DNA from 4 places in the Streptomyces profundus genome. Region 3 is predicted to be linked to each of the others. Evidence: predicted binding sites of a transcription regulator. Region 3 holds the regulator's gene; each other region holds the start of a gene.
What was found. Region 3 encodes HrcA, which represses chaperone genes, less so after heat shock. Its sites were predicted from a motif close to TTNGCACTCNGNNNNNCNGAGTGCNAA; they were not measured.

Region 1 (7,507 bases), 2.6 Mb from region 3:
GGCGCTCTGCCCGGGTTTCGTGCGGACCGAGTTCCATCAGCGGGCCGAGATGGACATGTCCTCGCTGCCGCGCTGGATGTGGCTGGACGCCGACCGGGTGGTGGCGACGGCGATGCGGGATCTGGCCAGGCGGCGGGTGGTCTCCGTGCCCGATCTGCGGTACAAGGCGCTGCTCGGCGCGGCGCGGGTGCTGCCGGTGGCGGCGCTGGGGCGGGTCTCGGCGCGGGCCGGGCGGGACTTCGGGCCGCGCCGCAGGGACGATCCGCGCCGCTGAGCCGACGGCGCGCACCCTCACACAAACCGGCAAACCGATCAAATGGCCCGTAACACCTAAACTGAACCCCGTCGGGGATGTGTCGCAAACCCATGGACGGGCCATGACTTTCGTACAGGTAATCGAACTCTCCACCAGCCGGGTCGACGAACTCAACGGGCTGCTGGACGCCTGGCTCTCGGCGACCCATGGCGAGCGCACCGCGACCCGACTGGTGGTGGCCCGGGATCTGGGCGATCTCTCCCGGCTGTTGCTGGTCGTCGAGTTCCCGTCCCGCGAGGCGGCCCAGCGCAACTCGGACCTGCCGGACACCGAGCGGGTCTTCCGCCGGCTGGTGGCCCTGTGCGAGGACGTGCCCCGGTTCACCGACCTTGAGGTGCTGCGCGACGTCAGGGAGAACAAGACCGTGGTGCGCCGCTACCTGGACGAGGTGATCAACGCGGGCGCCCTCGGCGTGGCCGACGAGCTGTGCGCGCCCGACTTCCGCGAGCACGATCCGGCCAGCGTCAACGAACCGCTGGATCTGGCGGACTCCAAGGCGTCGGTGGCGCGTTGGCTGGCGACGCTGCGGCCGTCGTTCCTGATCGAGGACCAGCTGGCCGACGGCGATCTGGTGACCACCAGGTTCACCGTCACCGGCACCCACAGCGGGGAGTTCATGGGTCTTGGCCCGACCGGCCGTCCGGTGCGGGTGACCGGGCAGGTCACCCACCGCTTCGAGGACGGGCTGCTGGCCGAGGCCTGGTGGAACTGGGACCAGTTGGGGCTGCTCTCCCAGCTGGGCGTGGTCGCCCTCTAGTCCCTCTAGTCCCGCTGGTTCCGCTGGTTCCGCTGGTTCCGCTGGTTCCGCTGGTTCCGCTGGTTCCGCTGGTTCCGCGCACGCGAACGGCCGGGCCCCTGGTCGGGGCCCGGCCGTCGTCGTGCGGAGCGCGCGGTCAGTGCGAGTGGCCGTGGCCGCCGTGGCCGCCGGACTCGGCCTCCTCTTCCTTCTTCTCCACCACCAGGGTCTCGGTGGTGAGCAGCAGGGCCGCGATGGAGGCGGCGTTCTGCAACGCGGAGCGGGTGACCTTGACCGGGTCGATCACGCCGTCCTTGACCAGGTCGCCGTAGGTGCCGGTGGCCGCGTTGTAGCCCTGGCCCTTGTCCAGCTCGGAGACCTTGGAGGTGATCACATAGCCCTCAAGGCCCGCGTTCTCGGCGATCCAGCGCAGCGGCTCGACGACCGCGCGGCGGACGATCGCCACGCCGGTGGCCTCGTCGCCGGTCTTGCCCAGGCCGTCTTCGAGCACCTTGGCCGAGTGCACCAGGGAGGCGCCACCACCGGGGACGATGCCCTCCTCGACCGCGGCGCGGGTCGCGGAGATGGCGTCCTCCAGACGGTGCTTCTTCTCCTTGAGCTCCACCTCGGTGGCCGCGCCGACGCGGATCACACACACGCCGCCGGCCAGCTTGGCGAGGCGCTCCTGGAGCTTCTCGCGGTCCCAGTCGGAGTCGGTGCCGTCGATCTCGGCCTTGATCTGCGCGACCCGGTCCTGGATCTGCGCGCTGTCGCCAGCGCCGTCCACGAGGGTGGTGTCGTCCTTGGTGACGGTGACCCGGCGGGCGGTGCCGAGCACCTCAAGACCGACCTGGTCGAGCTTGAGGCCGACCTCCTCGGAGATCACGGTGCCACCGGTGAGGGTGGCCATGTCGCCGAGCATCGCCTTGCGACGGTCGCCGAAGCCGGGGGCCTTGACCGCGACGGAGTTGAACGTGCCGCGGATCTTGTTGACGACGAGGGTGGACAGCGCCTCGCCCTCCACGTCCTCGGCGATGATCAGCAGCGGGCGGGAGCCGCCGGACTGCATGATCTTCTCCAGCAGCGGCAGCAGGTCCTGGATGGAGGAGATCTTGCCCTGGTGGATCAGGATGTAGGGGTCGTCGAGGACGGCCTCCATGCGCTCCTGGTCCGTGACCATGTAGTGCGAGAGGTAGCCCTTGTCGAAGGCCATGCCCTCGGTGAAGTCCAGGTCGAGGCCGAAGGTCTGCGACTCCTCGACGGTGATCACACCGTCCTTGCCGACCTTGTCCATGGCCTCGGCGATCAGCTCGCCGACCTGCTTGTCCTGGGCGGACAGCGCGGCGACGGCGGCGATGTCCTCCTTGGAGTCGATCGGCCGGGCGCTGGCGCGCAGATCCTCGGCGACGGCCTCGACGGCCGCGTCGATCCCACGCTTGAGACCGGAGGGGGACGCGCCGGCGGCCACGTTGCGCAGGCCCTCGCGGACCAGCGCCTGGGCCAGCACGGTCGCGGTGGTGGTGCCGTCACCAGCGATGTCGTTGGTCTTGGTGGCCACCTCCTTCACCAGCTGCGCACCGAGGTTCTCGTACGGGTCCTCCGCCTCGACCTCGCGCGCGATGGTGACGCCGTCGTTGGTGATGGTGGGGGCGCCGAACTTCTTGTCGATCACGACGTTGCGGCCCCGGGGGCCGATGGTCACCTTGACCGCGTCCGCCAGCTGGTTGACGCCGCGCTCAAGGGCCCGACGGGCGTCCTCGTCGAATTTCAGGATCTTCGCCATGGGTGGGTGTCCCTTTGTTTCCTCTTGGATCAGGCCGCGTGGATCAGGCCGCGCACCGGCCGCTGGGATTACGCCGCGCCCCGGCCCCGGCATGAGACTTCGGCACGGGATTCCGGGGCGCGACGCGACCAGGGCACGCCGTCCGGACCTTCGCGAGCTCGCGACGACCCGGACGACGCACCCTGGCGTCGGGCGCTTACTTCTCGACGATCGCGAGCACGTCGCGGGCCGAGAGGACGAGGTAGTCCTCGTTGTTGTACTTGACCTCGGTGCCGCCGTACTTGCTGTACAGCACGATGTCGCCGACCTTGACGTCGAGCGGCAGGCGGTTGCCGTCCTCGAAGCGCCCCGGGCCCACGGCCAGGACGGTGCCCTCCTGGGGCTTCTCCTTGGCGGTGTCCGGAATGACCAGGCCGGAGGCCGTGGTCTGCTCGGCGTCGAGCGGCTGGACCACGATGCGGTCCTCAAGCGGCTTGATGGCAACCTTGGAACTGGCGGTCGTCACGATCCGACCTCCCCCTTCGGAGATCTCACGGGGTTATCTGTCTGGATGGCGACCTGGAGGACCCGTCGTCGCGGGTGCCGAGTCCGCCCGTCGCACGTTCTGGCACTCCTTGAGTGAGAGTGCCAGCCACGACATTAGGCGGGAGTTAGCACTCAGTCAACTAGAGTGCCAGCGCGGCGGCCGGCGGAGGTGCCTCGGGGCGCGTTCCCGGCCCGCGTCCCGGTCAGAGATAGTCCTCAAGGCGGGCGATGGCGAAGCCCTGTTCGGTCGCCGTGTCGACCAACAGGCGGACCATGTCGGTCATATCGGCTCCCCACTCGTGCTCGCCCCTGAAGTGGGTGAGCACGATGTCGCCCGGGTGGAACTTCCCGTCGGGCCGCCCGAAGTCGATCCGGTCGGGGAACGCCTCGGCCGCCCAGAGCGGCACCAGCTCGATGCCGCAGTCGGCCGCCGCCCGCAGGGTGTTCTCGTCATAGGCGCCGTACGGCGGCCGGAAGAGCACCGGTCGGTGGCCCAACTCCTTCTCCATGATGGCCTGTTGACCACAGATCTCGGCCCGCTGCTCGGCCAGGGAGAGACGGTTCATCTCCCGGTGGTTGATGGAGTGGTTGTGCATCGCGTAGCCCTCGCGCTGGGCCTCGCGGAAGTAGCCGTAGTCGGCGCGGGCCACCTCGTCCGCCAGGAAGCCGCTGACCGGGATCTCCAGCTCGCGCAGCATGTCGAGCAGCCTCGGGTCCTTGTCGGCGCCGTCGTCGATGGTGAGGAAGATGACCTTCTGGTCCGTCGGCACCTGGACGATCACCGGCGGCAGGCCCTCGCCGGTCAGATGTCCCGGCTCGCTGGTGAGGCGGGGCTTCTCCTTGGGGGGCACGGGAGCGCGCAGCGGCGCGTGGCGCAGTTTCCACGCCTTGACGGCCGCCCCCCGGCTCGCTTCGGCGCGTTGCAACCGCTCGGCGTACGCCCCCAGCGACTCCGCGATACCGGGCGCCTGGACACGCTGCGGCGCGCCGAGGGCCAGCTCGCCGAGCGCGGCGGGGGCGACGGCCTCGGCGGTGAGGGCGCGCCAGCGCGGCGCCTCGTCCGGTGGGTCGGGACGGAACGGAGGCGGCAGTCCGACGCCCGAGCAGACCACGGCGAGTATCGTCGCGCCGCCCAGCGCGCCGTAGCGGCGCAGCACCGCGCGGGCCCGGACCGAGGCCGGGCGCCCGGGCGGCCGGCCCTCCTCGCGGGGCTTGGCGTGGCGCGGGGTCCTGACCTTGGGACGGAACCGATCCAGCCATTCATTTTGTCCTACTTGTCTGATTAGCTTCATGGTTCGGGATGCTGCCACCGCTTCCGACGACTCCCCCGCAGCCCGTCCCGACGGCGGGGGCAGAATGACCCGGGTGGCCCCACCTCCCCCAGCCCCCGCCGACCCCCCGCACGCGACCGAGACCTTCGGCGCCCTGCTCACCGAACCCGGCCAGCGGCTGCTCGACGAGCTCCGCTCGATCACCCCGGCCGAGGAGCTGTCCGCCGCGACCCGGCTGCGCCGGGAGCACCCGCCCGAACTGGTCGCCGCCGCGCTGGGCCAGGCCCGGCTGCGGCAGCGGGCCGCCGCCAAGTTCGGCGCCGACGCCGCGCTGATGTACTTCACCCCCGACGGCGTGGAACAGGCCACCCGAAGCGAGGTCGCCGCGTGGCGCGCCGCCAGGCTCGCCGGCGCGGGCGGGGCGCGGGTGGCCGATCTGTGCTGTGGCGTCGGCGGCGACGCGATCGCGCTGGCGCGCGCAGGGGCGCGGGTCCTGGCCGTCGACCGCTCCCCGCTGACCTGCGCCGTCGCCCGCGCCAACGCGGCGGCGCTCGGCCTGGCCGACCGGATCGAGGTGCGCGAGGCCGCCGTCGAAGCCGCCGTCGAGGACCTGGAGGTGGGCGGCTTCGACGCGGCCTTCGTCGATCCCGCCCGACGCGGCGGCCGGGGCCGGGTCTTCGACCCCGAGGGCTACTCCCCGCCGCTGTCCTGGGCGACCGCGCTCGCCGCCCGGCTGCCGCGCGCCGCGCTGAAGATCGCGCCAGGCGTGCCGCACGAGGCGATCCCGGCGGCGGCCGAGGCCGAATGGGTCTCCCACCGGGGCGAGGTCAAGGAGGCGGTGCTGTGGTTCGGCGCCGGCGCCGCGCCCGGCACCCGCCGGGCCACCGTGCTGCCGGGCGGGCACAGCCTGACGGGCGCCCCCGAGCCGGCGCCGGCCGGCGAGCCGGGACGCTATCTCTACGAGCCGGACGGCGCGGTGATCAGGGCCGGCCTGGTCGGCGCGGTGGCCGAAACGTTGGACGCCCGGCTGCTGGACCCGAGCATCGCCTATCTGACCTGCGACCGGCCGGCCGCCACCCGCTACGCGACCGGCTACGAGATCACCGATGTGCTGCCGTTCCACCTCAAGCGGCTGCGGGCGCTGGTGCGGGAGCGGGACATCGGCACCCTCACCGTCAAGAAGCGCGGCTCGCCGCTCACTCCCGAGGAGCTGCTGCGCCGCGTCAAACCACGCGGTCGCGGGACCGCCACCGTCTTCCTCACCCGTGTGGCCGGCGCCCCCAGCATGCTCATCGGGCACCCGCTGTAGCCCGTGCGACGCCCGGCCGCACGCCCCCGGCCGGGGCGGTGGTCGGTCGGTCGTGGTTCAGGAGGGGACGGGGGTGAAGCGCCAGTGGTGGGGTGGGCGGGCGAGCAAGGTGGGTGGGGGGGAAGGGAGTTCGGGCAGGTCGGGGTGATCGTTCGGCCACCAGGTGAGCACCAGCACCCGGTCGCCGGGCGCGGTGAACGTCTCCCGGCGCTCGGGCGGCGGGTCGAGGCGCTGGGCGCGGGCCCAGGCCAGCAGTTCGGCGCCGCGTCCCGGGGCGGCCTTCGCCTCCCACATCAGGGTGACCGCCATCAGCGGGTCACCCCGGCCGGGGCCAGCGGTTCGGTGACCGGGAGGGAGGAGTCGGCCGGCAGGCCGAGCGCGGACGGGGGGCGGTTTCTGGCCACCATCTCCGCGCCCAGCGCGGCGACCATCGCCCCGTTGTCGGTGCACAGCCCCGGGCGGGGCACCCGCAGCGTGATGCCGGCGGCGGCGCACCGCTCCTCGGCCATCGCGCGCAGCCGCGTGTTGGCGGCGACCCCGCCGCCGATCATCAGATGGTCCACACCCTCGGCGCGGCAGGCGCGGATCGCCTTGCGGGTCAGCACATCGGTGACCGCCTCCTGGAAGGAGGCCGCCACATCGGCGACCGGCACGTCGACACCGGCCCTGCGCTGGGTCTCCACCCAGCGCGCGACCGCCGTCTTCAGCCCGGAGAACGAGAAGTCGAACGGCGCGTCCCTCGGCCCGGTCAGCCCACGGGGGAACGCGATGGCGGCCGGATCCCCGCGCCTGGCCTCGCGGTCGATCGCGGGGCCGCCGGGGAAGCCGAGCCCCAGCACCCTGGCGACCTTGTCGAACGCCTCGCCAGCCGCGTCGTCGATGGTGGCGCCCAACGGGCGGACGTCCGTGGTGATGTCGGGCGCCAGCAGCAGCGAGGAGTGGCCGCCCGAGACCAGCAGCGCCATCGTCGGCTCGGGCAGCGGGCCGTGTTCCAGCTGGTCGACGCAGATGTGCGACGCCAGGTGGTTGACCCCGTAGAGCGGCTTGTCCAGGGCGTAGGCGTACGCCTTGGCCGCCGAGACGCCGACCAGCAGCGCGCCGGCGAGCCCGGGCCCTGCGGTGACCGCGACCCCGTCCAGATCGCTCGCCGCGACCCCGGCCTCGGCCAGGGCCCGTTCGATGGTGGGGACCATCGCCTCCAGATGCGCCCGGCTGGCGATCTCCGGCACCACGCCGCCGTAGCGGGCGTGTTCGTCGACGCTGGAGGCGACGGCGTCGGCCAGCAGCGTGGTCCCCCTGACCACGCCGACGCCCGTCTCGTCGCAGGAGGTCTCGATGCCCAGGACCAGTGGTTCGTCAGCCATTCCTCAGGACTTCCCTCGTGTCGCCTCGGGGGCGAGTTCCTTGCGCATCACCAGCGCGTCCCGGTTGCCGGGCTGGTAGTAGCCCCGGCGCACGCCGATCTGTCGGAAGCCGAAGCGGGTGTAGAGCCGCTTGGCCGGTTCGTTGTCCACCCGGACCTCCAGCATGACCTCGCGGCAGCCGAAGGCGCCGGCGCTCTCGATCA
Region 2 (7,507 bases), 970 kb from region 3:
AAGCCGAGCTCGGTCAGCGCCTCGACCAGCAGCGGGCCGCCGGCGTCCGCGTAGACCCCGGCGGCGGCGCGGTTGGACGCGGTGATGGCCAACGCCCGATAGCCGTCACTCATCGCTCCCGGCTCCAGTTCCCCGACGCGCCCCCGGTCTTCTCCTCGACCCTGACGTCGGTGATGGTGGCCGCCTTGTCCACGGCCTTGACCATGTCCACCAGCGTCAGCGCGGCGACGCTCACCGCCGTAAGCGCCTCCATCTCCACCCCGGTGCGGTCCGTGGTGCGCACCTGGGCGGCGATCTCGACGGCGTCGTCGGCGACCGTCAGATCGACCGTCACGCCCGAGACCGCCAGCGGATGGCAGAGCGGAATCAGCTCGGGGGTGCGCTTCGCGCCCATGATGCCGGCGATCCTGGCGGTCGCCAGGGCATCGCCCTTGGGCATCCCGGCGCCACGCAGCAGCGTGACGACCTGCGGGGCGACCAGCACGCGGCCGGTGGCCCTGGCGGTGCGGATGGTCGTGTCCTTCTCGCTGACATCGACCATCCGAGCCGCCCCGGTGTCGTCGAGGTGGCTGAGACGAGGGCTGTTCATGACGGCTTACCGTACCGCTCCCACTACCCCAGGAGCACCACCGAGAACTCGCCTCCGGGCGTGGCCTCGGTAACGCCCTCCGGGATCTCGATGAGGGCGTTGGCGCGTGACAGCGCGGCGATCAGGTGGGATCCCGAGGCGCCCACCGGCCGGATCGTGCCGGTCGCGGCGCCGGGGGCGGGGGGCGTGTAGTGGCCGCGGAGGAACTGCCGCCGGCCGTCGGGGGACTTCAGGGCCCCGTCGGCGACCAGCTCGGCCGGGACGCGCGGGCGGTGCAGCGCGTCGGCCGGGTGTCCGGCCATCGCGCGCAGCGCGGGGCGCACGAAGAGTTCGAAGGAGACGAAGGCGCTCACCGGGTTGCCGGGCAGGGCGAACAGCGGCGAACGGGCTCGGCCGACCAGGCCGAACCCCTGGGGCTTGCCCGGCTGCATGGCGAGCCGGCGGAACTCCACCGAGCCCTGCTCGGGGGGCAGCTCGGACAGCGCCTCCTTGACCACGTCATAGGCGCCGACGCTCACCCCGCCGCTGGTGACCACCAGATCGGCGCTGGCCAGCTGGTCGTCGAGGGTGGCGCGCAGCGTCCCGGGGTCGTCCGCGACGGCCGCGACCCGGTAGGCGACCGCGCCCGCCTCGTGGGCGGCGGCGGCGAGCATGAAGCCGTTGGAGTCGTGGATCTGTCCGGGGCCCAACGAAACCCCGGGCGGCACCAGTTCGCTGCCGGTGGAGAGCACCACCACGCGCGGGCGCGGGCGCACCGGCACGGTGGCCCGGCCGATCGCGGCGAGCAGCCCGAGCTGGGACGCGCCGAGCACTGTGCCCGCGGTGAGCGCGATCGCGCCGGCCGCCGCGTCGCTGCCCGCCTCCCGCACGAACTGGCCGAGCGCGGCGGGGCGGTGCACCCGCACCTGGTCGCCCGAAGGACCCGTCATGTCGACGGCGGGACCGCCGCCGCTGCCGCCATCCGTCCACTCCACCGGGACGACCGCCTGCGCGCCCGGCGGCAGCTGGGCCCCGGTCATGATCCGTACCGCCTCGCCCGGGCGCACGGCCGGCAACTCCTCCGCCCCGGCGGCGACCTCGCCGACCAGGGCGAGCGAGGCGGGGAACGCCTCCGTCGCGCCCTCGACATCGGCGACGCGCACCGCGTAGCCGTCCATCGAGCTGTTGGCGAACGGCGGCAGGGCGGCCCCCACGGTGACGTCCTCGGTGAGCACGCAGCCCTGGGCGTCCAGCAGCTGAAGCTCGATGGGGTCCAGGGGGCGGACGGCGCGCAGCACGTCGTCCAGGTGCTCGTCGACGGACCAGGTGTCAGTCAAGGCGGGGCATCTCCTCGTCGACGTAGGAACGCAGCCAGGAGCGGAACTCCGGGCCCAGGTCGGGGCGTTCACAGGCCAGTCGGACGATGGCCCGCAGATAGTCGGCGCGGTCGCCCGTGTCGTAGCGGCGCCCCTTGAACGCCACGCCGTGCACGGGGCCGCCGAGGGTCGGATCGGCCGCCATGGCCTGGAGGGCGTCGGTGACCTGGATCTCGCCGCCGCGCCCTGGCTCCGTCTTGGTCAGCACGTCGAACACCGCGGGGTCCAGGACATAGCGGCCGATGACGGCGTAACTGCTCGGGGCCTCCGCCCGGCTGGGCTTCTCGACCAGGCCGGTCACGCGCAGCACCCCGTCGGCCGCCGGCTCGACGGCGGCGCATCCGTAGAGGTGGATCTGCTCGGGCTCGACCTCCATCAGCGCCACCACACTGCCGCCGTGCCGCTCGCGGACCTCGATCATCCGGGTCAGCAGCGGATCGCGCGGATCGATCAGGTCGTCGCCGAGCAGCACCGCGAACGGCTGGTCGCCGACGTGGGGTTCGGCGCAGAGGATGGCGTGGCCGAGGCCCCTCGGATCGCCCTGGCGGACGTAGTGCATGGTGGCGAGCGCGGTGGACTGCTGGACCCGGGAGAGGCGTTCGGTGTCCCCCTTGCGGCGGAGCGCGTCCTCCAGCTCGTAGTTGCGGTCGAAGTGGTCTTCCAGCGCTCGTTTGTTGCGTCCGGTGACCATCAGGACGTCGGTCAGTCCGGCCGCTGTCGCCTCCTCCACCACATACTGGATCGCCGGCTGATCGACGACCGGCAGCATTTCCTTGGGTGTGGCCTTGGTCGCGGGCAGAAACCGTGTGCCGAGACCAGCGGCGGGAATGACAGCCTTACTGATCCGAGGGCGCGCTGACGTCATGCCGATCACTTTATCCACCCGGTCCGTGCGTTACTGCCACAAGCCGCTGCGGCGCCGTGTTGTGAACGGTTCTGACTCATGGGTTGCGCGCGGGTTACCGGCTGGCTACTGCTTGGGGCGACGGAAGGGATGGTTGTGAAAGAAAAGATGCGCGATATTCACGCGGTGGATCGCGAGCGGGGCAGCGCGGTGGGGGCGGGCCGATGGCGTTGACGGAGGCGACGCGGCTGAAGCGCGCGGTGCGACGTGACCTGCTGGCCGTGCGTGCCGCGCTCGCCGACGACGAGGTGGCACAGGCCGCGGAGGCGCTGGCGGCCGGGGCGCTCGGGCTGACCGAGCTGGCCGACGCCGGCACGGTGGCCGCCTATGTCTCGGTGGGGCGCGAGCCGGGCACCCGACCGCTGTTGAACGCGCTGCGCGAGCGCGGCGTCCGGGTGCTGCTACCGGTGCTGTTGCCCGACAACGATCTGGACTGGGCGGAGTTCGACGGCCCCGGGCGATTGGTCGAGGCGGAGCACGCGGGGCGGGTGCGGCTCTTCGAGCCGGCCGGCCGCCGTCTCGGTCGCGCGGCTGTGACCTGGGCGGACACGATCCTGCTGCCCGGTCTCGCGGTCGACGCGCACGGCGTGCGGATGGGCCGGGGCGGCGGCAGCTACGACCGCGTGCTGGCCCGGGTCGAGGGATCGGAGGCGGATCCCGCGCTGGTCGCCCTGGTGTACGGGCACGAGATGGTCGACGCGCTGCCGAGCGAACCGCATGACCGACCGGTGCACGCCGCGCTCACCCCGGAGGGCGTGCACCGGTTCTGATCGTGATCGTCGCTCTCGTGCCCGCTATTCGCCGCTGCTTGTTCCGGACGGCGTCAGAGTGAGCGTGTTGGTCGACCGTTCCATGACCGCTTCCGGACTGCTGGGCCAGTTCAGATACTCGCCACGGGACCAGAGGTCGGTCTGGTCGGTGTAGTTGTCGTGGTAGGCGTGGCCGGAGGCGCCGGTGAGGTTGATCCACAGCGAGTCGTCGAACGCGTCCAGGCTGATGATCATCCGCATGGAGGGTACCCAGGTGATGTCATAGCCGCCGGCCGCGTTCCACCCGCTGGCGTCCACCGCGTCGGCGCCGCCAGCGAGGTTCCACGGGCCGCGGTTCAGCAGCCACTGCACGGGGCCGGGGCCCTCGGTGCCGAGCGTCTGGTTGTTGAGCATCAGCCGGTGCAGACGGCCCCAGTTCCAGGTGTCGATGTCCTTGCCCAGCTTGGCGGTCAGCTCGTAGCGCGCGTCGCGCATGGCCCGGGCGAGCAGCTCGTCGCGGTTCTCCGCGCCGGCGGCCTGGCTGGTCGCCGGCGTGCTCCACCAGTCGCTCTCCGGGTCCTCCAGCAGGTTCCGCACCACCTCGAACCAGCGGTCGCCCCCGTCCGGTTGGGCGTTCTCCGGGGACCGCTCGCCGCACTCCTCGATCAGCCGCTCGCCGCCGTCCAGGTCTTCGAGGGGTTCGGAGTCGTCGGCCGGTGAGACCCACAGGCACTGGTCCTCGACGCGCAGCTCCTTGGGCAGCTTGTTGCCGATGGACAGCTGTAGCAGGTTCCGCCAGACCGCGTTGTAGTAGGCGGCGCCCGGGGAGTCCGCGTCCTGGCTGAAGTCCCAGCCCACGAGCAGCTCCTGGGCGTCGCGCACATACGGGTCGGAGATCTCGATCTCCAGCAGGTACGGCACCAGGACCTTGGCCATCTCGTTGCTGTTGTCCAGCTGGATCGCCTGCATGTCGCCCATCGAGATCTTGCCGCCGTCCTCGATGGTGGCCTGGATCAGATCCTCGATCCGCTGGCTGCGGGTGCCGTAGCTCCAGTCGTCGGTGAGGTGGTAGCGGTACTCCGCCGGGGCGATCACGGACTGGTTGGCGGTGACGATGTAGCCCCGCTCCGGGTTGAACTCCCAGGGGAGTTCCTCGGGGGCGATGTAGTCGACCCAGTCGTAGGAGGAGTCCCAGCCGGGGGAAGGGTAGCGGCCGTCGCCGGCGCCCCTGATCGGGATCAGCCCGGGGGCCTGGTAGCCGATGTTGCCCTCGGTGTCGGCGTAGACGAGGTTCTGCGACGGCACCGCGAAGTCCTGCGCGGCGGCCCTGAAGTCGTCCCAGTCCGTCGCGGTGTTCAGGCCGAAGACCGCGTCCATGGTGTTGGTCGGCTCCAACGCCGTCCAGTTGAGCGAGATCGCGTAGCCGCTGCCCCGGTCGGGCGCGCCGGCGTCCACGGGAGCGCTGCCGCCGAGGGCCTCCAACTCCTCGTGCCGGTCGGAGACGATGGGGCCGTTGACCGTCGAACGAACGGTGATCTCCCGGGTCTCCCCGCCGGCCACCCGAATCTCCTCCTTCCGGGTGTCATAGGCGACCTGCTCACCGTCGCGCAGATAGTTGCCGTGGTCGAGCTTCTCCAGCCGGAGATCGGTCACATCCGCGCCGAGATTGGTCAGGCCCCAGGCGATGTCCTGGTTATGGCCGATTATCACGCCGGGCATTCCCGAGAAGGTGAAGCCGGAGACGTCGTAGGGGCACTCGGCCGAGACCTCGACGCAGTGCAGACCCATCTGGTACCAGACGCCGGGCAGCGACGGCGCCAGATGCGGGTCGTTGGCCAGCAGCGGCGCCCCGGTGGTGGTGTAGTCGCCGTGCACCACCCAGGAGTTGGAGCCGATACCACTGCCGCTCGGGCCCAGCAGCGCCGGCATCTCATCCAGCGTCTCGGCGAGCGAGGAGAGCTGCGTCGACACCCCGTCGGCTGCCCCGGCCGCGTCGTCGGGCAGGGCGTCGACGGGGTAGATGTCCCCGTTCTCCCCGCCGTTCTCGGTCACGATCGGTCGGTTCCGGTCGTACGGATAGTCCGGATACAGCTCCTCGACCTGCTCGGGAGTGAGCCGCTCGGTCAGAAACGCTCGGTCGATCTCGTCTTCCATGTTGCCGCGGAGGTCCCAGGCCATCGCCTTGAGCCAGGCCACCGAGTCGACCGGCTGCCATTCCTCCGGGCGGTAGTCGTTGACCAGGTCGAGGGCGGCGTACTCGACGGAGATCTCCTCCACGCTGTGCTCCGCCAGATAGGCGTTGACACCCTCCGAGTAGGCGACCAGGAAGTCCTTGGTCTCATCCGAAAGTTCGTTGTCGAATTCCTCCTGCGCGACCCGGTGCCAACCAAGCGTTCGTAGAAACGCATCGGTCTCAACCTGGTCCTCGCCGAACATCTCCGAAAGTCGCCCCGCGGTCATATGGCGACGTACATCCATCTCCCAGAAACGGTCCTGGGCGTGCACATACCCCTGGGCGCGGAACAGGTCCTCCGACGTCTCTCCGTACAGCTGCGGAATACCGTTGGCATCACGCTCCACGGAGACGGGCGCGGAAAGGCCGTCGATGGCGATCTCTCCCGAGACCTGGGGGAAGGACGCGCGTACGGTGGAGACACTCCAGTAGGCGCCGTAGCCGAGACCGGCCATGAGCAGCACGACGAGCGCGATCACGATCAGACGACCGCGTCGCCTGGGCTTCTTGGCGGGCATCTCTGTCCTTCACAGGGCAGCTGAGGCGGGTGGGAGCAACCATAGACATACGGCCACTGGGGTGAGCCTACGGGGAGTGGGAGGCCCGGGACGCCGCGCTCCCATGCCGGGCGAAGTGCGGCGAAAGCGTCCCAACCGCCGTGCCATGGGGCTCTGTCGGAGCCTCCGCCACCCGCGCGGGGCCCGGCGTGCCGGGCGCGGCCAGGGGCGCCCCGCGCCGCTTCCGGCGTGCGCCCCGGCGCGCGGAGGGCGGCGTGCCGGGCGCGCTCCGTCCGGGCGGTGTGGGCGACCCCGGAGGGGGCGGCGGTGGACTTCCGGCGGTGGAATGTTGCACGATGGGTCGTCGTTAGCACTCCACAGTGCAGAGTGCCAGGAGGAAGACGTGCCGACCTATCAGTACCAGTGCACCGCGTGCGACGAGGGTCTTGAGGTGGTGCAGAAGTTCACCGATGACGCCCTGACCGAGTGCCCCAGTTGTCAGGGGCGCCTCAAGAAGGTCTACTCGGCGGTCGGCATCGTCTTCAAGGGCTCCGGCTTCTACCGTAATGACAGCCGGAGCACCTCGTCCAGCAGCAGCCCGGCCTCGGGCGGGGCCAAGGGCGGCGAGAAGGCCGCGGCCTCGTCCGGCGAGTCCTCGAAGTCCGGCTCGGACTCCTCGTCCTCGGCCGGGTCGGCCACGACGGGCGGCGCCGGGCTCACCGGCGGCTCGTCGAGCAAGAGCAAGAGCACGGGCACCGCGGCGTCCGCCGCATGAGCCCTGCCGGCACGGGCGCGACCGGCTCCGCCGGCGCTGAGTCCGTCGAGGCCGCCGAGATCGGCGTCATCGGCGGGTCCGGTTTCTACTCGTTCCTGGACGACGTGACCGAGATCACAGTCGATACGCCCTATGGCGCGCCCAGCGACTCCCTCTTCCTGGGCGAGGTCGCCGGCCGCCGGGTGGCGTTCCTGCCGCGTCACGGCCGGGGCCACCACCTGCCCCCGGCCCGCATCAACTACCGGGCCAACCTCTGGGCCCTCAGATCCGTGGGCGCGCGCCAGGTGCTCGGTCCGTGCGCGGTGGGCGGCCTGCGGCCCGAGTACGGCCCCGGCACACTGCTGGTGCCCGACCAGCTCGTGGACCGCACCAAGACCCGGGTGGGCACGTTCTACGACGGCGAGA
Region 3 (7,507 bases):
CCGTCATCGGGATGGTGACCGTGCAGTGCAGATCGTCGCCCCTGCGCTGGAAGACCGCGTGCGGCTTCTCCTGGATCTCCACATAGAGATCGCCGGGCGGGCCGCCGCCGGGGCCGACCTCGCCCTCGCCGGCCAGCTGGATCCGGGTGCCGTTGTCCACGCCGGCGGGGATCTTGACGTTGAGCGTGTGCCGGGTGCGGACCCGGCCGTCGCCGGCGCAGTCCGGGCAGGGCGTGGGCACGACCGTGCCGAAGCCCTGGCACTGCGGGCAGGGCCGGGAGGTCATCACCTGGCCGAGGAACGAGCGGGTGACCTGGGAGACCTCGCCGCGACCGCGACACATGTCGCAGGTCTGCGCCGAGGTGCCGGGCGCCGCGCCCTCGCCGTTGCACGAGTTGCACACCGTGGCGGTGTCCACCTGGATTTCCTTGGTGGTGCCGAAGGCGGCCTCGTTGAGGTCGATGGCCAGCCGGATCATGGCGTCCTGGCCGCGCCGGGTACGCGACTTGGGGCCGCGCTGGGACGCCGTGCCGAAGAAGGCGTCCATGATGTCGGAGAAGTTGCCGAAGCCGGCGCCGAATCCGGCGCCCGCGCCCGAAGCGCCCCCGAGCGGATCGCCGCCGAGGTCGTACATCTGCTTCTTCTGCGGATCGGAGAGCACCTCGTACGCGGTGTTGATCTCCTTGAACCGCTCCTGCGTCTTCGGGTCCGGGTTCACATCCGGGTGCAGCTCCCGGGCCAGCCGGCGAAATGCCTTCTTGATCTCGTCCTGGGAGGCGTCTCGCTGCACGCCCAAGACCGCGTAGTAGTCCGTCGCCACCTAGTTCTCCGCGAGGATTTGTCCGACGTACCGTGCCACTGCGCGCACCGCTCCCATCGTTCCTGGGTAGTCCATCCGGGTCGGTCCGACCACGCCGAGCTTCGCGACCGCTTCGTCTCCTGAACCGTAGCCGACCGAGACAACCGATGTGGAGGTGAGGCCCTCGTGAGCGTTCTCATGCCCGATACGCACGGTCATCTCCGAGCCGTTCGCCTCACCCAGCAGCCTCAGCAACACCACCTGCTCCTCCAGCGCCTCCAGCACCGGCCGGATCGTGAGCGGGAAGTCCTGCCCGAAACGCGTGAGGTTGGCGGTGCCGCCGATCATCAGCCGTTCCTCGGTCTCCTCCACCAGAGTCTCCAACAGGGAGGCCAGCACCGTCGAGACCGCACCCCGCTCGTCCAGGCCGAACGCCTCGGGGAGATCGGCCACCAGACGCGGCACATCGGGGAAGCGCTGGCCGACGATCCGGCTGTTCAGCCGGGCGCGCAGATCGGCGAGCGAGGTCTCGCCGAGCGGCACCGGGCAGTCGATCATGCGTTGTTCGACGCGGCCCGTGTCCGTGATCAGCACCAGCATCACCCGCGCGGGGGCCAGCGCCAGCAACTCCACATGGCGGACCGTCGAGCGGCTGAGGGACGGGTACTGGACGACGGCGACCTGCCGCGTGAGCTGCGCCAACAGCCGCACCGTGCGGGCGATCACATCGTCCAGGTCGACCGCGCTGTCGAGGAAGTTCTGGATCGCCCTGCGCTCGGGCGACGACAGCGGCTTGACGCCGGCGAGGCGGTCGACGAAGAGCCGGTAGCCCTTGTCCGTGGGCACCCGGCCGGCGCTGGTGTGGGGTTGGGCGATATAGCCCTCCTCCTCCAGCGCGGCCATGTCGTTACGCACGGTGGCCGGCGAGACCTGGAGGTTGTGCCGCTCGGTCAACGCCTTGGAGCCCACCGGCTCCTCGGTGCCCACGTAGTCCTGGACGATGGCCCGCAGCACCTCAAGCCTGCGCTCGCTGAGCACGCCGCACACCTCCCGTCCGGCCCATCCGTTCCCCGATGTCCCACTGAGCTGCCCCACTGGGTTCTCCCACTGGAGTCCCACTGGCACTCAGCCGCTCGGAGTGCCAGGACCTGACCCAGTGTACGGCGGGGTAGCCCGCCCAGGGAACGAGCGGCGACGACCGAACCGAGAACGGGTCGGGCCCGCGCCGAGCCGGCACGGAGCCGGCGCCAAGCCCGATAGCGTCGCCGCCATGGCGAGCGAGGACGGCGTGCGGGACGGGACGAGCGGCGCGTGGCAGCGGATCGCGCCGGGAATCTGGCGCCGGCGGCTGCCGGGTTGGGACGAGACGGTGGGCGCGGTGGTCGGCGAGGACGGGGTGCTGCTGGTGGACGCCGGCCCCTCGTTGACCGTGGGTGACCAGCTGCGTCGGGAGCTGGCGGAGCTGGTCGGGCGGCCGGCCGTGCCGGTGCGCTGGCTCGCGGTCACCCACCCGCACTTCGATCATCTGCTGGGCGCCGGCGCCTTCCCCGGCGCCCAGCGCCTGGCCGCCGACGGGCGCACCCCGCCCTGGCTGGCCAGCGATCGGACGGTGACCGCCGACGCGGTCAGGCACGGCCTCGATCCGGCCGACGCGGAACGCGCCCGGCGTGCGCTCCCGGCGCCTGACCGGCTGGTGGACGAACGCCTGGTGCTGCCGCTGGGCAACGGTCGGCGGGCCACCCTGCTGAACCTGGGCGCCGCGCACTCAGGCCACGATCTGGCCGTGCTGGTCACGGACGGCGAGGATGCCCCCGGGGTCGTCTTCTGCGGCGATCTGGTGGAGGAGTCGGGCGAGCCCCAGGCGGGTTCCGACGCCGAACCCGCGCGCTGGCCGGCCGCGCTCGACCGGCTGTTGGCCGCCGGCGGCCCTGCCGCCCGCTATGTGCCCGGCCATGGCGCGGTGGTGGACGCGGCGTTCGTCCGCGCCCAACGGGCCGCGCTGGCGGCGCGCTTCGGCGGCGCCGGGGTCGCCCCGGGCGGGACGCCGGCGTGATCGAATGAGGGCATGCGCGCGCGTTCCTATAACCCGGATCTGACCCCGCCGTGGAAGCGCCCCCGGGCCGTGCCCGAGGTGCCGGCCGACCCAGGGTTGGTGGTCGAGGAGGTGACCACCGGCTTCTGCGGGGCAGTGATCCGCTGGGAGAAGACGGCCGAGGGGCCGACCGTCACCCTGGAGGACCGGTTCGGCGGCCACCGGGTCTTCCCGATGGCGCCGCGCGGCTTTCTCCTTGAGGGGCGCGAGGTGACGCTGGTGCGCCCCGCGCAGGCGGCGCCCAAGCGCCCCGCGCGCACCGCCTCCGGGTCGGTGGCGCCGCCCAGGGCGCGGGCCAGGGTGGCGCGCGCCGGTCGGATCTTTGTGGAGGGCCGGCACGACGCGGAGCTGGTGGAAAGGGTCTGGGGCGACGATCTGCGGGCCGAGGGCGTGGTGGTGGAGTTCCTGGCGGGGGTGGACGATCTGCCGTCGGTGGTCCGGGAGTTCGGGCCGTCGCCCGAGGCCAGGCTGGGCGTGCTCGTCGACCATCTGGTCCCGGGCTCCAAGGAGTCGCGGATCGCCGACGCGGTGCGCGCGGAGTACGGCGAGGACCTGGTGCTGGTGGTCGGGCATCCGTTCGTCGACATCTGGGCGGCGGTCAAGCCGTCGGCGGTCGGCATTCCCGCCTGGCCGGAGGTGCCGCGCGGCCAGGACTGGAAGACGGGCGTCTGCCAGGCGCTGGGCTGGCCCCCCAACACCGGCGCCGCCTGGCAGCGGGTGCTGCGCGGCGTACGGAACTTCCGAGACCTCGACCCGGCCCTGCTCGGCCCGGTCGAGCACCTGATCGACCACGTCACGGTCGGCGGCCCGGCTGGGCCCGTCAACTAGGCCCTGCCCGACGAACACGACCAGGGACAAAGCGGACGGCACGCGCCGGGCGACAGCGGAACGGACGGCAGGCGGCAGGCGGCAGGCGGCAGGCGGCGGCGGAACGGACGACACGCGCCGGGCGGAAGCGAAGCGAGCGGACCACGGACGTCGGACGGCAGCGGAACGGACGACACGCGCCGGACGGAAGCGAAGCGAGCGGACCACGGACGTCGGACGGAAGCCCGACGACGACAGCCCCGCGACGCCTGTCCGCGCGCAAGGGCGAACAGCACACGCCGGGCGGCAGCGGAGCGGACGGTGGACGAAGGCCCGTCAGCAGAAGCCCGACGAGCACAGCCCCGAGCCACCGCTCCTTAAGACGGCGTCGGACAGCACGCGCCAGGCGGAACCCCACAGGCCCACGCCTCCGAGCGCCCACCCCCGCCGCCCGACGCCGCCGCCGGGCGGCGGGGCGGTGGGGTGGGGCGGCCCAACCCCCGGAGGGCACCGCTCGGCGGATCACGGACAATGGCGGTATGCCCTCCGCCCTGCCCGATGGTGAGCCCATGCCCGACGACGGCGCGCTGCCGCCGTCCGCGCTGGCCGGCGCCGCCGATCGGCCGCTCGCCTTCTATCTGCATGTGCCCTACTGCGCGACCCGCTGCGGCTACTGCGACTTCAACACCTACACCGCCCAGGAGCTGCGCGGCTCCGGTGGGGCGCTGGCCTCCCGGGAGAACTACGCGGCGGTGCTGACGGAGGAGGTCCGGCTGGCCAGGAAGGTGCTCGGGGACGACGCGCGCCGGGTCGCCACCGTCTTCGTCGGCGGCGGCACCCCCACCCTGCTGCCCCCGGCCGATCTGGGGCGGATGCTGGACGCGGTGCGCCAGGAGTTCGGCCTCGCCCCTGACGCGGAGGTCACCACCGAGGCCAACCCGGATTCGGTGGACGCCGCCGGGCTGGTCGCGCTGCGCGCCGCCGGGTTCAACCGGATCTCGTTCGGGATGCAGAGCGCCCGCCCGCATGTGCTGCGGCTGTTGGAGCGCACCCACACGCCAGGCCGCCCCGAGCTGGCCGTCGCCGAGGCGCGGGCCGCCGGCTTCGACCATGTCAACCTGGATCTGATCTACGGCGCCCCAGGCGAGAGCGAGGCGGACTGGGGAGCGTCCCTCGACGCCGCCATCGGCGCCGGCCCTGACCATGTCTCCGCCTACTCGCTGATCGTGGAGGAGGGCACCAGGCTCGGGCAGCGGGTGCGTCGCGGCGAGGTGCCGATGACGGACGACGACGTGCACGCCGACCGTTACCTCCAGGCGGACGCGGTGCTGTCGGCGGCCGGCTTCTCCTGGTACGAGGTGTCCAACTGGGCCACCACCCCGGCCGGCCGCTGTCGGCACAACGAGCTGTACTGGACGGGCGCCGACTGGTGGGGCGCGGGCCCCGGCGCGCACAGTCACGTCGGCGGGCTGCGCTGGTGGAACGTCAAGCATCCGGGAGCGTACGCGCAGGCCCTGGCCGAGGGGCGCTCGCCCGGCGCCGGGCGGGAGGTGCTCACGCCGGAGGACCAGCGGGTGGAGCGGGTGCTGCTGGAGCTGCGGCTGGTCGAGGGCTGCCCGCTGACGCTGCTGCGCGCCGAGGGGCGCGCGGCAGCGGAACGCGCGCTGGCCGACGGGCTGTTGCGCCCCGACGCGTACGCCGACGGCCGCGCGGCGCTCACGCTGCGCGGCCGTCTGCTGGCCGATGCCCTGGTGCGGGATCTGGTGGACTGACCGGTCGGTGCCCTACGGCGTCGGGTACATGTCGTCGATCAGGTGCTGGTACTCGCCCTCGACGACGGGCCGCTTGAGCTTGAGGCTCGGGGTCAACTCGCCGTGCTCGACGTCCAGCTCGCGGGGCAGCAGCCGGAAGGACTTGATCGTCTGCCAGCGCTGGAGGGTGCCGTTGAGCTGCTCGACGTAGCCGTCGATCAGGGCCACCGTGCGCTGGTCGACGATGACCTGGTGGTAGTCGCCGGTGACGCCGTTCTCCTTGGCCCAGGCCATCAGGGCGACCTCGTCCAGCGCGATCAGCGCGGAACAGAACTTCCGGCCGGCGCCGATCACCAGCATCGAGGAGGCGTAGGGGCAGGTCACCTTGAACCGACCCTCGATCTCGGTCGGCGCCACGTACTTGCCGAGCGAGGTCTTGAAGAGGTCCTTCTTGCGGTCGGTGATCTTGAGGAAGCCGTCGTCGGACACCTCTCCGATGTCCCCGGTGTGGAACCAGCCGTCCTCGGTGAGCACCTCGGCGGTGAGTTCGGGCAGGCCGTGGTAGCCGTCCATGATGCCGGGGCCCCGCAGCAGCACCTCGCCGTCGTCCGCCACCCGCACCTCAAGGCTGGGCAGCGCCTTGCCGACGGTGCCGACCCGGTTGCCCTCCCGGCGGTTGACGAAGCTGGCCGCCGCCGACTCGGTGAGCCCGTAGCCCTCCAGGATCGGGATGCCGGCGCCGGTGAAGAAGAGGCCCAGCTCGGGGGTGAGCGCCGCCGACCCGGAGACGCAGGACTTCATCCGACCGCCGAAGGCGGCGCGGATCTTGGCGTAGACGAGCTTGTCCGCGATCCGGTGCTTGATCGCCAGGCCGGTCGGGACGGAGGCCCGCCCGGTGCGCCGGAAGGTGTCCTGGGAGATCCGCGTGTGGTCCTTGGCCACCTGGGCGGCCCAGGTGAAGATCTTGTACTTCGCTCCGCCGCCCGCCTTCGCCTTGGCGGCCACGCCGTTGTAGACCCGCTCGAAGATGCGGGGCACCGCGCACATCACGGTGGGCTGGACCACCGGCAGGTTCTCGATGATCTTGTCGACCCGGCCGTCGACGGCCATCACATGCCCGACCTTCACTTGGCCGGCCAGCAGCACCTTGCCGAAGACATGGGCCAGCGGCAGCCACAGGTACTGCACGTCGTCGGGCCGCATCATCTCGATCTGCTCGATGCCGTACCCCATGTAGGACCAGGTGTCCTGGCGCAGCCGCACGCCCTTGGGCCGGCCCGTGGTGCCCGAGGTGTAGATCAGGGTGGCGAGCTGGTCGCCCTTCAACGCGGAGACGGTGTCCTTGACCGCGTCCGGTTTGCCCTCCAGATAGCGGGCGCCGCGCTCGGCGAGGTCGGCGAGCGAGAGCACCCAGCCGTCCGGGTCGCCGTCGGCGGCGACCGCGTCGGCGCTCTCCAGCACCACGACATGGACCAGCTCGGGCAGCTCGGCGCGGCGCTCCCTGACCTTGGCGAGCTGCTCGGCGTTCTCCGCGAAGACGACCCGGCTGCCCGAGTCGGCCAGGATGTAAGCCGTCTCCCCGGCGTCCGTCTGCGGGTAGACCGTGGTGGTGGCCGCGCCGGCGCACATGATCCCCAGGTCGGCCAGCACCCAGTCCACCCGGGTGCTGGAGGCTATGGCCACCCGCTCCTCGGGAAGGACGCCGAGGTCCATCAGCCCGGCGGCGATGGCGAGGACGCGGGTGCCGGCCTCGCCCCAGGTGTAGCCGCGCCACTCGTCGGGGCCGCCGTCGGCGGTGGGCACCGGGTAGCGGAACGCCTCGCGTTCCGGGGTGGCGGCCACCCGATCGAGGAAGACGTGCGCCACGGACGGGGGCCGACTCTTCATGGCCTGCTCATTCACGCTCACGACTTCCTCCGGGTGGCGCATGACAACGGGGGTGACCTGCGGGTAACTTCCCGCTGGGGCGAACAGACTAAGCCGCAAAACCCTCATATGTAAGAGTTGAGGACAACAGTCAGGGGCCCCTGGCCTTTGTACTACTTCTTCCCCTTCGCC
Region 4 (7,507 bases), 1.1 Mb from region 3:
GCGGAGTGCATGACCTGCGGCGACCGTTCGACGCTCGCCGACAACGACGCGCAGCCGGTCGCCGTGTGGTGCATCTTTCACACCCAACAGGACCCGGATCACGATCTGTTCCTCGTCCGCGCCGAGAAGCACTGGCGGGTTCACCCACGCGACGACGAGGGCGACGACGAGAACGCGGACGGCACGCCCGCACCGCACCCGATCGCGGCCTTCTTCGACAAGGCGTTCGGGCCCTCGTTTGTCGGGTTGATGTGCCTGCTCACCGCGCTCACCGGCTATCTCCTGGCCCTCAACTGACAACCTGGGACACGGAGTTCATGCCCCACACCACCATCGTCAGTTCACCGCTGCCGATAACGTTCGCTGTCCTGGCGCTGGTCCCCCGGAGCGGCCAGGTGCTGATGGTGCGGCGCCAGGGGCGGGGCGGGTGGACCCTCCCGGCCGGACGCCGCCTTCAGTTGAGCGCCCCGGCCGGGAAGGGCCGCGTCGCCCCCTGGCGGTGGGGGTGGGGTGGTGCTTGAATCGGCGCGGCGGAACCGGCGTTGACCGTTCTACGCGCGTATCACGCGCACTGCCGGGGCCGTCATGTCCCCCTCCCCTCACACCGCCTCCGGAGACATCGTGAGACTCTCCTCCCTTGCCCGCATATCGCTCGGCATCATGCTGGCGACCGTTCTGGCCTTCCTGGTCGCGCCCACCAGCCAGGCGCGGCCCGCCGCAGCGGCGGAAACGGCCGTTCAGCCGCTCGCCAGCGGCACCGTCAGCGTGTACCCGCCCATCCAGGGGGCCTCCACCTGGGACCGGTTCGGGCAGACGCCGCCCTCCTCGCACCACCGGGTCTTCTCCAACTGGGGCTATCTGAACGACTGGTCGGTCGACATCTACCGCAACCCGGGCGGCACCGTCGTCTCCCCGTTCGGCACCACGACCTCCACCGGCCAGCCGGTCGCCGTCCGCGTCGTGACCGTCGCGGCCGGATGCGCCACGGGGAACCTCGCCGACGGCGGCTACCGGATCGGCCTGGAGGCCACGAACGCCAACACCGGCGAGGTGATCGCGCGCGCCGATGTGATGCATGTCGACAACAAGCCGGCCGGGATCACCGTCGGCGCCACGGTCGGTCCCTGGACCAAGCTCGGCGAGACCGGGCGGTTCCGCTACTCATCGTGCTACCAGGTCAACGGGGACACCGGCGCGCATATCCATTTGGAGGTCATCAACCGGACCCGCTACTCCTGCTACATCGGCCGCTCGGCCAACACCCAGCTGACCGACCTCACCGTCATCGGCCGGACCGGCACCCAGAACACCGGCCCCCAGCAGGCCTGCTAACCCGCGCCGGGCTGCCGGGGGGTGCGTCAGTCGGCTGGGGCCGTGCGGCCGAGGGCGTTCGTGGTGAGCGTCGCGGCCTCGGCGATCAGGGCGTCGTCGGCCTCGGCGCCCTCCTCGTCCCGGGTGGACATGACGGCCATGACGATCGGCTCGCCACCGTCGTCCGGCCAGACGACCGCGATGTTGTTGCGGCCCCCGTAGCCCGCGCTGCCGCTCTTGTCGGCGACGGCCCAGCCGTCCGGGAGGCCGGCGCGGATCAGGGGCTGGCCGGTGGTGTTGGTCAGCATCCACATCCGGAGCAGTTCGCGTTCGCCCGGGCCCAGCGCCTCACCGAGCAGGAACGTCCGCAGGCTCTCGGCCATCGCGCGGGGGGTGCTGGTGTCCCTGACGTCGCCCGGCGCCCCCTCGTTCAGCTCCGTCTCCCACCGGTCCATCTCGATGACGTCGTCCCCCAGCTCCGCCAACACGGCCTCAAGCCCCTCGGGCCCGCCCAGCGTGTCGAGGAGCAGATTGGCGGCGGTGTTGTCGCTGTACCAGAGGGTGGCCGCGCAGAGTTGACGCAACGTCATCCCTTCGTTGACGAAGTTCTCGGTCACCGGCGCATGGGCCACCAGATCGTCCGAGGTGTAGTCGATCACCTCGTCGATCCCGTCGAGACCGTGCTCCCTGAGCACCGCGCCCACGGCCAGGGCCTTGAAGGTGGACGCGTAGGCGAACCGTTCGTCCGCGCGATGGGCGACCTCCCGGCCGGTGCCGGTGTCCAGCGCGTACACGCCGAGCCGCGCGTCGAACGCGTCGGACAGCTCGTCGAACGCGTCGGCGAGCGACGCCTCGTCAACGACGGCTTCGGACGCCGTCGGCGCGCTCGGCCGCGACGGCTCCCCCTCGGCGGCCCCGCCGCCGCAGGCGGGCAGCGCGACCAGCACCAGCAGCCCGGCCATCCGGGCGGCACACGGCAGCTGTCTCATGGGAAACCCTCCAGGTCCGGCACGCCGCGAGGGCGGCGCCCCCCGGCTCGGGGGGCACCGCCCTCGCGTTGACGCGGTGAGGAAGTGGCAGGACTCAGAAGTCCATGCCGCCGCCCATGCCACCGGCGGCCGGGTCGGCGCCGGCGGAAGCCTTCTCCGGCTTGTCGGCGATGACGGCCTCGGTGGTCAGGAAGAGCGCCGCGATGGAGGCGGCGTTCTGCAGCGCCGAGCGCGTGACCTTGGTCGGGTCCGGGATGCCCGCGGCCAGCAGGTCGACGTACTCGCCGGTGGCGGCGTTCAGGCCCCAACCCGGAGTCAGGTTGCGGACCTTCTCCACCACGACGCCGCCCTCAAGGCCGGCGTTGACGGCGATCTGCTTCAGCGGAGCCTCCAGAGCCAGCTTGACGGCGGCGGCACCCGTGGCCTCGTCGCCCTCCAGCTCCAGCTTCTCCAGCGCCGAGGCGGCCTGGAGCAGGGCCACGCCACCACCGGCGACGATGCCCTCCTCGACGGCGGCCTTGGCGTTGCGCACCGCGTCCTCGATGCGGTGCTTGCGCTCCTTCAGCTCCACCTCGGTGGCGGCACCGGCCTTGATGACGGCCACGCCGCCGGCCAGCTTCGCCAGACGCTCCTGGAGCTTCTCGCGGTCGTAGTCCGAGTCGGAGTTCTCGATCTCGGCACGGATCTGGTTGACCCGACCCTGGACCTGGTCGCTGTCGCCGGAACCGTCGACGATGGTGGTCTCGTCCTTGGTGATGACCACCTTGCGGGCGCGGCCCAGCAGGTCGAGGGTGGCGGACTCCAGCTTGAGGCCGACCTCCTCGGAGATGACCTGGCCACCGGTGAGGATGGCGATGTCACCGAGCATGGCCTTGCGACGGTCACCGAAGCCGGGAGCCTTGACGGCGACCGACTTGAAGGTGCCCCGGATCTTGTTGACGACCAGGGTGGACAGCGCCTCGCCCTCGACGTCCTCCGCGATGATCAGCAGCGGCTTGCCCGACTGCATGACCTTCTCCAGCAGCGGAAGGAGGTCCTTCACGTTGCCGATCTTGGAGTTGACGATCAGGATGTAGGGGTCCTCAAGCTCCGACTCCATCCGCTCCATGTCGGTGGCGAAGTAGGCCGAGATGTAGCCCTTGTCGAAGCGCATGCCCTCGGTCAGCTCAAGCTCAAGGCCGAAGGTCTGCGACTCCTCGACCGTGATGACGCCTTCCTTGCCGACCTTGTCCATGGCCTCGGCGATCAGCTCGCCGATCTGCGGGTCGCCCGCGGAGATGGACGCGGTGGAGGCGATCTGCTCCTTGGTCTCGACCTCCTTGGCCTGGCTCAGCAGGGCCTCGGAGACCTTCTCCACGGCGGCCTCGATACCGCGCTTCAGCGCCATCGGGTTCGCACCGGCGGCCACGTTGCGCAGGCCCTCCCGGACCAGCGCCTGGGCCAGGACGGTCGCCGTCGTCGTACCGTCGCCGGCGACGTCGTCCGTCTTCTTGGCGACCTCCTTGACCAGCTCGGCGCCGATCTTCTCGTAGGAGTCCTCCAGCTCGATCTCCTTGGCGATGGACACGCCATCGTTGGTGATCGTCGGGGCGCCCCACTTCTTCTCCAGGACGACGTTGCGGCCCTTGGGGCCCAGCGTGACCTTGACGGCGTCGGCGAGCTGGTTCATCCCGCGCTCAAGGCCGCGCCGCGCCTCCTCGTCGAACGCGATGATCTTGGCCATGTGAAGGGGTCCTCCCAGAACAGGGGTGGATTACTCCGGACCGCGCTGGCGCCCGCGACGGACGGCCCCTGGGGGATGGTTCCTTACCCCACCCCACCGAAGAACCTCACCGAACCGGTCCTTGCTGTCACTCTCACCCGTAGAGTGCTAACGCCCATGATTAGCACTCGGAGGGGGAGAGTGCAAGCGTAGGCCCCTCTGGGGGCGGAGCTTGCACGTTTTGGGGGCACCCCCGGGCGAAGCCTGGGGGTGCAAGCGTGGGCCCCTTCGAAGCCGGCCGCTGGCACGACTGGGGGCACCTCCCGGGCGAAGCCTGGGGGAGCAAGCGGCAGCTCGCCAGAGCTGCCGCGCGCACGTTTTGGGGGCACCCCCGGGCGAAGCCTGGGTAGCCCCTCCGGGCAGGTACGCGACGCGGCTCCGCCGGGCCGGGGCCGGGCACGGCCCGGCGGGCGCCGAACCTCCCGGGCCCTGCCCCCGCTACCGGCACGTTCCCGCCACGGGCAGTGGCCGAAACGGGCACACCAGCACCCGGCCGAGCCCGACACGGCGAAGAGGGCGCGCCCGGGCCAGCCCCGGGCGGAGCGCCCTCTCGCAGCCGCACGCAGGCCGCGTCGCGGCCCGTGCGGCGCCGGCGGTGGCACGGGAAGGGGCGGGCCAGCGCCCGGGGGCGCCCGCCGCGTGGCTGGGGCCCCGAAGGGGGCCCCACGCTGGCGTTCGCGCCTACGCGCCCCAGGGGGGCGCCTGGCCAGCGCGCGGCCAGCGCGCAGCGAGGCCCGCACCCTGGACGGGTGCGGGCCTGCGGTAAGGCTGCGGTAACGCTCGGCGGTTCAGGCAGTCACCCGGACCATGTCGGCCTGTGGACCCTTCTGCCCCTGAGAGATCTCGAACTCGACCCGCTGCCCCTCTTCCAGGGTGCGGTAGCCGTCCATCTGAATCGCGCTGTAGTGGACGAACACGTCCGCACCACCGTCTACCGCGATGAAGCCGTAGCCCTTCTCCGCGTTGAACCACTTGACGGTGCCCTGAGCCATTCCTTACTCCCCATTTTGCCGGCCTTTTCACGAGCCCACACCTCGCGGACCCGGGTCAGACCTCTCAGACTCCACCCCCGGGCGGTGTGGGGGTGTGCGCCGGAACGTTCGACCGCCGCTGAATGTATCTGGACGGACGCCCAGTGCAACAGGCCATTCGCCGGAGAATTCTCGCGCCACCAGAACGGGCAAATACCGCGAAAGCGCAGGTAGTTGAGCATTTCGACGGGGTTTTTTCTGGCCAACCAGACAATTGGTGCATCAATTTCCGGCACATAATTTGCGCGCGGGTCGCGCATTCATATGCGAGTGGCACGTTTTCGCCACCGGGAGGGGCTCAGAACCCTGCCACTGTATCGCCAGCGTGCACGCTTCCGCCCCGCGACCCGCAGGTCACGGGGCGGAAGCGGCCACACCTCGGGGCCGTCGTCGGCGGCCCGTCAGCCGCCGGCGACCGCCGGGATGATGGAGACGCCGGCGCCGTCCGGGGTCGGCGTGGCGAGGCCCTCGGTGAAGCGGACGTCGTCGTCGTTCACATAGACGTTCACGAAGCGCCGCAACTTGCCCTCGTCGTCCAGGACCCGGCCGGCGATGCCCTGGTGGTTGCGGTCCAGGTCGGCCAGCACCTCGTTGAGCGTCCCGCCCTCGGCCGTGACCTCGGACCGGCCGTCGGTGTAGGTACGCAGAATGGTGGGGATGCGGACGGTGACGCTCATGCCAGGCCAGCCTCTCGGAACGAGTCCAGGTTCGGACGGATGGTCGCGGACGGGCCGGTGGTCGGTGCCACCGCGTCCAGGGTCTTCAGGCCGTCGCCGGTGTTGAGGACGACGGTGGTCGCCTCCGGGTCGAGCAGCCCGGCGGCCAGCAGCTTGCGGGTCACGCCGACGGTGACGCCGCCGGCGGTCTCGGCGAAGATGCCCTCGGTCCTGGCCAGCAGCTTGATGGCGGCCACGATCTGCTCGTCGTCCACGTCCTCGACCGCGCCGCCGGTGCGCCGGGCGATGTCCAGCACATAGGGGCCGTCGGCCGGGTTGCCGATGGCGAGGGATTTGGCGATGGTGTCCGGTTTCACCGGGCGGACCACGTCATGGCCCTCGCGGAAGGCGCGGGAGACGGGGGAGCAGCCTTCGGCCTGGGCGCCGAAGATCTTGTAGGGACGGTCCTCGACCAGGCCGAGCTTGATCAGCTCTTTCAATCCCTTATCGATCTTGGTCAGTTGTGAACCGGAAGCGATCGGGATCACCAGTTGGCCGGGCAGTTTCCAGCCCAGTTGTTCACAGATCTCGTAGGCGAGCGTCTTGGAACCCTCGGCGTAGTAAGGCCGCAGGTTCACGTTGACAAAGCCCCAGCCCTCGCCGATCGGATCGCCGATCAGCTCGCTGCAGAACCGGTTGACATCGTCGTAGGTGCCCTCGATGGCGACCAGCTCGCCGCCGTAGACGGCGGCCATCACCACCTTGCCCTGCTCCAGATCGTGCGGGATGAACACGCAGGACCGCAGGCCCGCCCTGGCAGCCGCCGCGCCCACGGCGCCGGCGAGGTTGCCGGTCGACGAGCAGGAGAGGGTGGTGAACCCGAAGGCGCGCGCCGCCTCCACCGCGTTCGCCACCACCCGGTCCTTGAACGAGTGGGTCGGGTTGGCGGAGTCGTCCTTGATGTACAGGCCGCCCGTGACGCCCAGTTCGGCGGCCAGCCGGTCGGCCCGGACCAGCGGGGTGCAGCCCGGGTTGAGGTTGGGCTTCTCGGCCACATCGGCCGGCACCGGCAGGAGCGGCGCGTAGCGCCAGATGCTGTTGGGGCCCGACTCGATGGTGCGGCGCAGCGCCTCGGGATCGCCGCTTGGCAGGTCGTAGGCGACCTCAAGCGGCCCGAAACAGGACGCGCAGGCGAAGATCGGCCCGAGCGGGAAGCGTTCGCCGCACTCGCGACAGGAGAGCGCGGCGGCGGGTCCGAGATCGACGTCGGAGCCTGAGGAACCGGGGGAGCCGGAGGTTTCGGCGGACTCGTCGGCGTTGGCCGAGGTGAGTACAGACATGGGTACGAGGCCCTTCTCCTCATCTTCCCCGTGGCGGCTCTCGCCACAGGACGGAATTGGCACCTGCCCCACCGGAGAGCCTCGTGCTGTCACGAGATCCGGTGGAAGGGTTGCCGGGGCTTCAACGGGCCGTTCCCTCTGCCCCTCTGGATGAGCGGTATGCGGTTGTCGGTATGTGGTTGTCAACGCGGTCCCGATATGCGGAGGACACCTGCGCTGTTCGAGACTGTAACGGACAGCCCGCACAATGGCTCGGGCCGTCCGCTCCGCGAGACGACCCGAGCAGGTGGCCAGAAAACCCGGCGGCAGCGGGTTGGGCCACCCCAGGAAGGGGCAGACGCGGCCATACGGATGCAAATGTGGCTGAATCGAACAGGAGCGACATTCGTGCTGGAAGAGGCAGAGAAGTGGCTGAGCC

Region 1: the regulator HrcA is predicted to act here: its motif matches at 3,486-3,512, upstream of groES (co-chaperone GroES).
Region 2: the regulator HrcA is predicted to act here: its motif matches at 6,695-6,721, upstream of K4G22_RS17950 (FmdB family zinc ribbon protein).
Region 4: the regulator HrcA is predicted to act here: its motif matches at 4,184-4,210, upstream of groL (chaperonin GroEL).

Annotation. Positions count from the first base shown of each region.
Region 1 covers NZ_CP082362.1:2,465,224-2,472,730, forward strand. The annotation lists gene K4G22_RS10635 (SDR family NAD(P)-dependent oxidoreductase) at 1-274, shown strand, start outside; gene K4G22_RS10640 (ester cyclase) at 378-1,073, shown strand; gene groL (chaperonin GroEL) at 1,210-2,835, opposite strand; gene groES (co-chaperone GroES) at 3,032-3,340, opposite strand; gene K4G22_RS10655 (polysaccharide deacetylase family protein) at 3,564-4,517, opposite strand; gene K4G22_RS10660 (THUMP-like domain-containing protein) at 4,717-5,940, shown strand; gene K4G22_RS10665 (hypothetical protein) at 5,998-6,249, opposite strand; gene tsaD (tRNA (adenosine(37)-N6)-threonylcarbamoyltransferase complex transferase subunit TsaD) at 6,249-7,304, opposite strand; gene rimI (ribosomal protein S18-alanine N-acetyltransferase) at 7,308-7,507, opposite strand, start outside.
Region 2 covers NZ_CP082362.1:4,048,371-4,055,877, forward strand. The annotation lists gene K4G22_RS17920 (MogA/MoaB family molybdenum cofactor biosynthesis protein) at 1-113, opposite strand, end outside; gene moaC (cyclic pyranopterin monophosphate synthase MoaC) at 110-589, opposite strand; gene glp (molybdotransferase-like divisome protein Glp) at 613-1,905, opposite strand; gene galU (UTP--glucose-1-phosphate uridylyltransferase GalU) at 1,898-2,809, opposite strand; gene K4G22_RS17940 (5-formyltetrahydrofolate cyclo-ligase) at 3,013-3,618, shown strand; gene K4G22_RS17945 (penicillin acylase family protein) at 3,643-6,348, opposite strand; gene K4G22_RS17950 (FmdB family zinc ribbon protein) at 6,731-7,102, shown strand; gene K4G22_RS17955 (S-methyl-5'-thioadenosine phosphorylase) at 7,099-7,507, shown strand, end outside.
Region 3 covers NZ_CP082362.1:5,016,833-5,024,339, reverse strand. The annotation lists gene dnaJ (molecular chaperone DnaJ) at 1-820, opposite strand, end outside; gene hrcA (heat-inducible transcriptional repressor HrcA) at 821-1,837, opposite strand; gene K4G22_RS22135 (MBL fold metallo-hydrolase) at 2,070-2,852, shown strand; gene K4G22_RS22130 (DUF3097 domain-containing protein) at 2,865-3,719, shown strand; gene hemW (radical SAM family heme chaperone HemW) at 4,238-5,470, shown strand; gene K4G22_RS22120 (AMP-dependent synthetase/ligase) at 5,483-7,336, opposite strand; gene lepA (translation elongation factor 4) at 7,489-7,507, opposite strand, start outside.
Region 4 covers NZ_CP082362.1:3,899,601-3,907,107, reverse strand. The annotation lists gene K4G22_RS17260 (DUF7848 domain-containing protein) at 1-297, shown strand, start outside; gene K4G22_RS17255 (hypothetical protein) at 622-1,332, shown strand; gene bla (class A beta-lactamase) at 1,359-2,300, opposite strand; gene groL (chaperonin GroEL) at 2,395-4,023, opposite strand; gene K4G22_RS17240 (cold-shock protein) at 4,851-5,054, opposite strand; gene K4G22_RS17235 (MoaD/ThiS family protein) at 5,495-5,770, opposite strand; gene thrC (threonine synthase) at 5,767-7,089, opposite strand; SAM riboswitch class I at 7,106-7,246, opposite strand; gene K4G22_RS17225 (glucosyl-3-phosphoglycerate synthase) at 7,477-7,507, shown strand, end outside.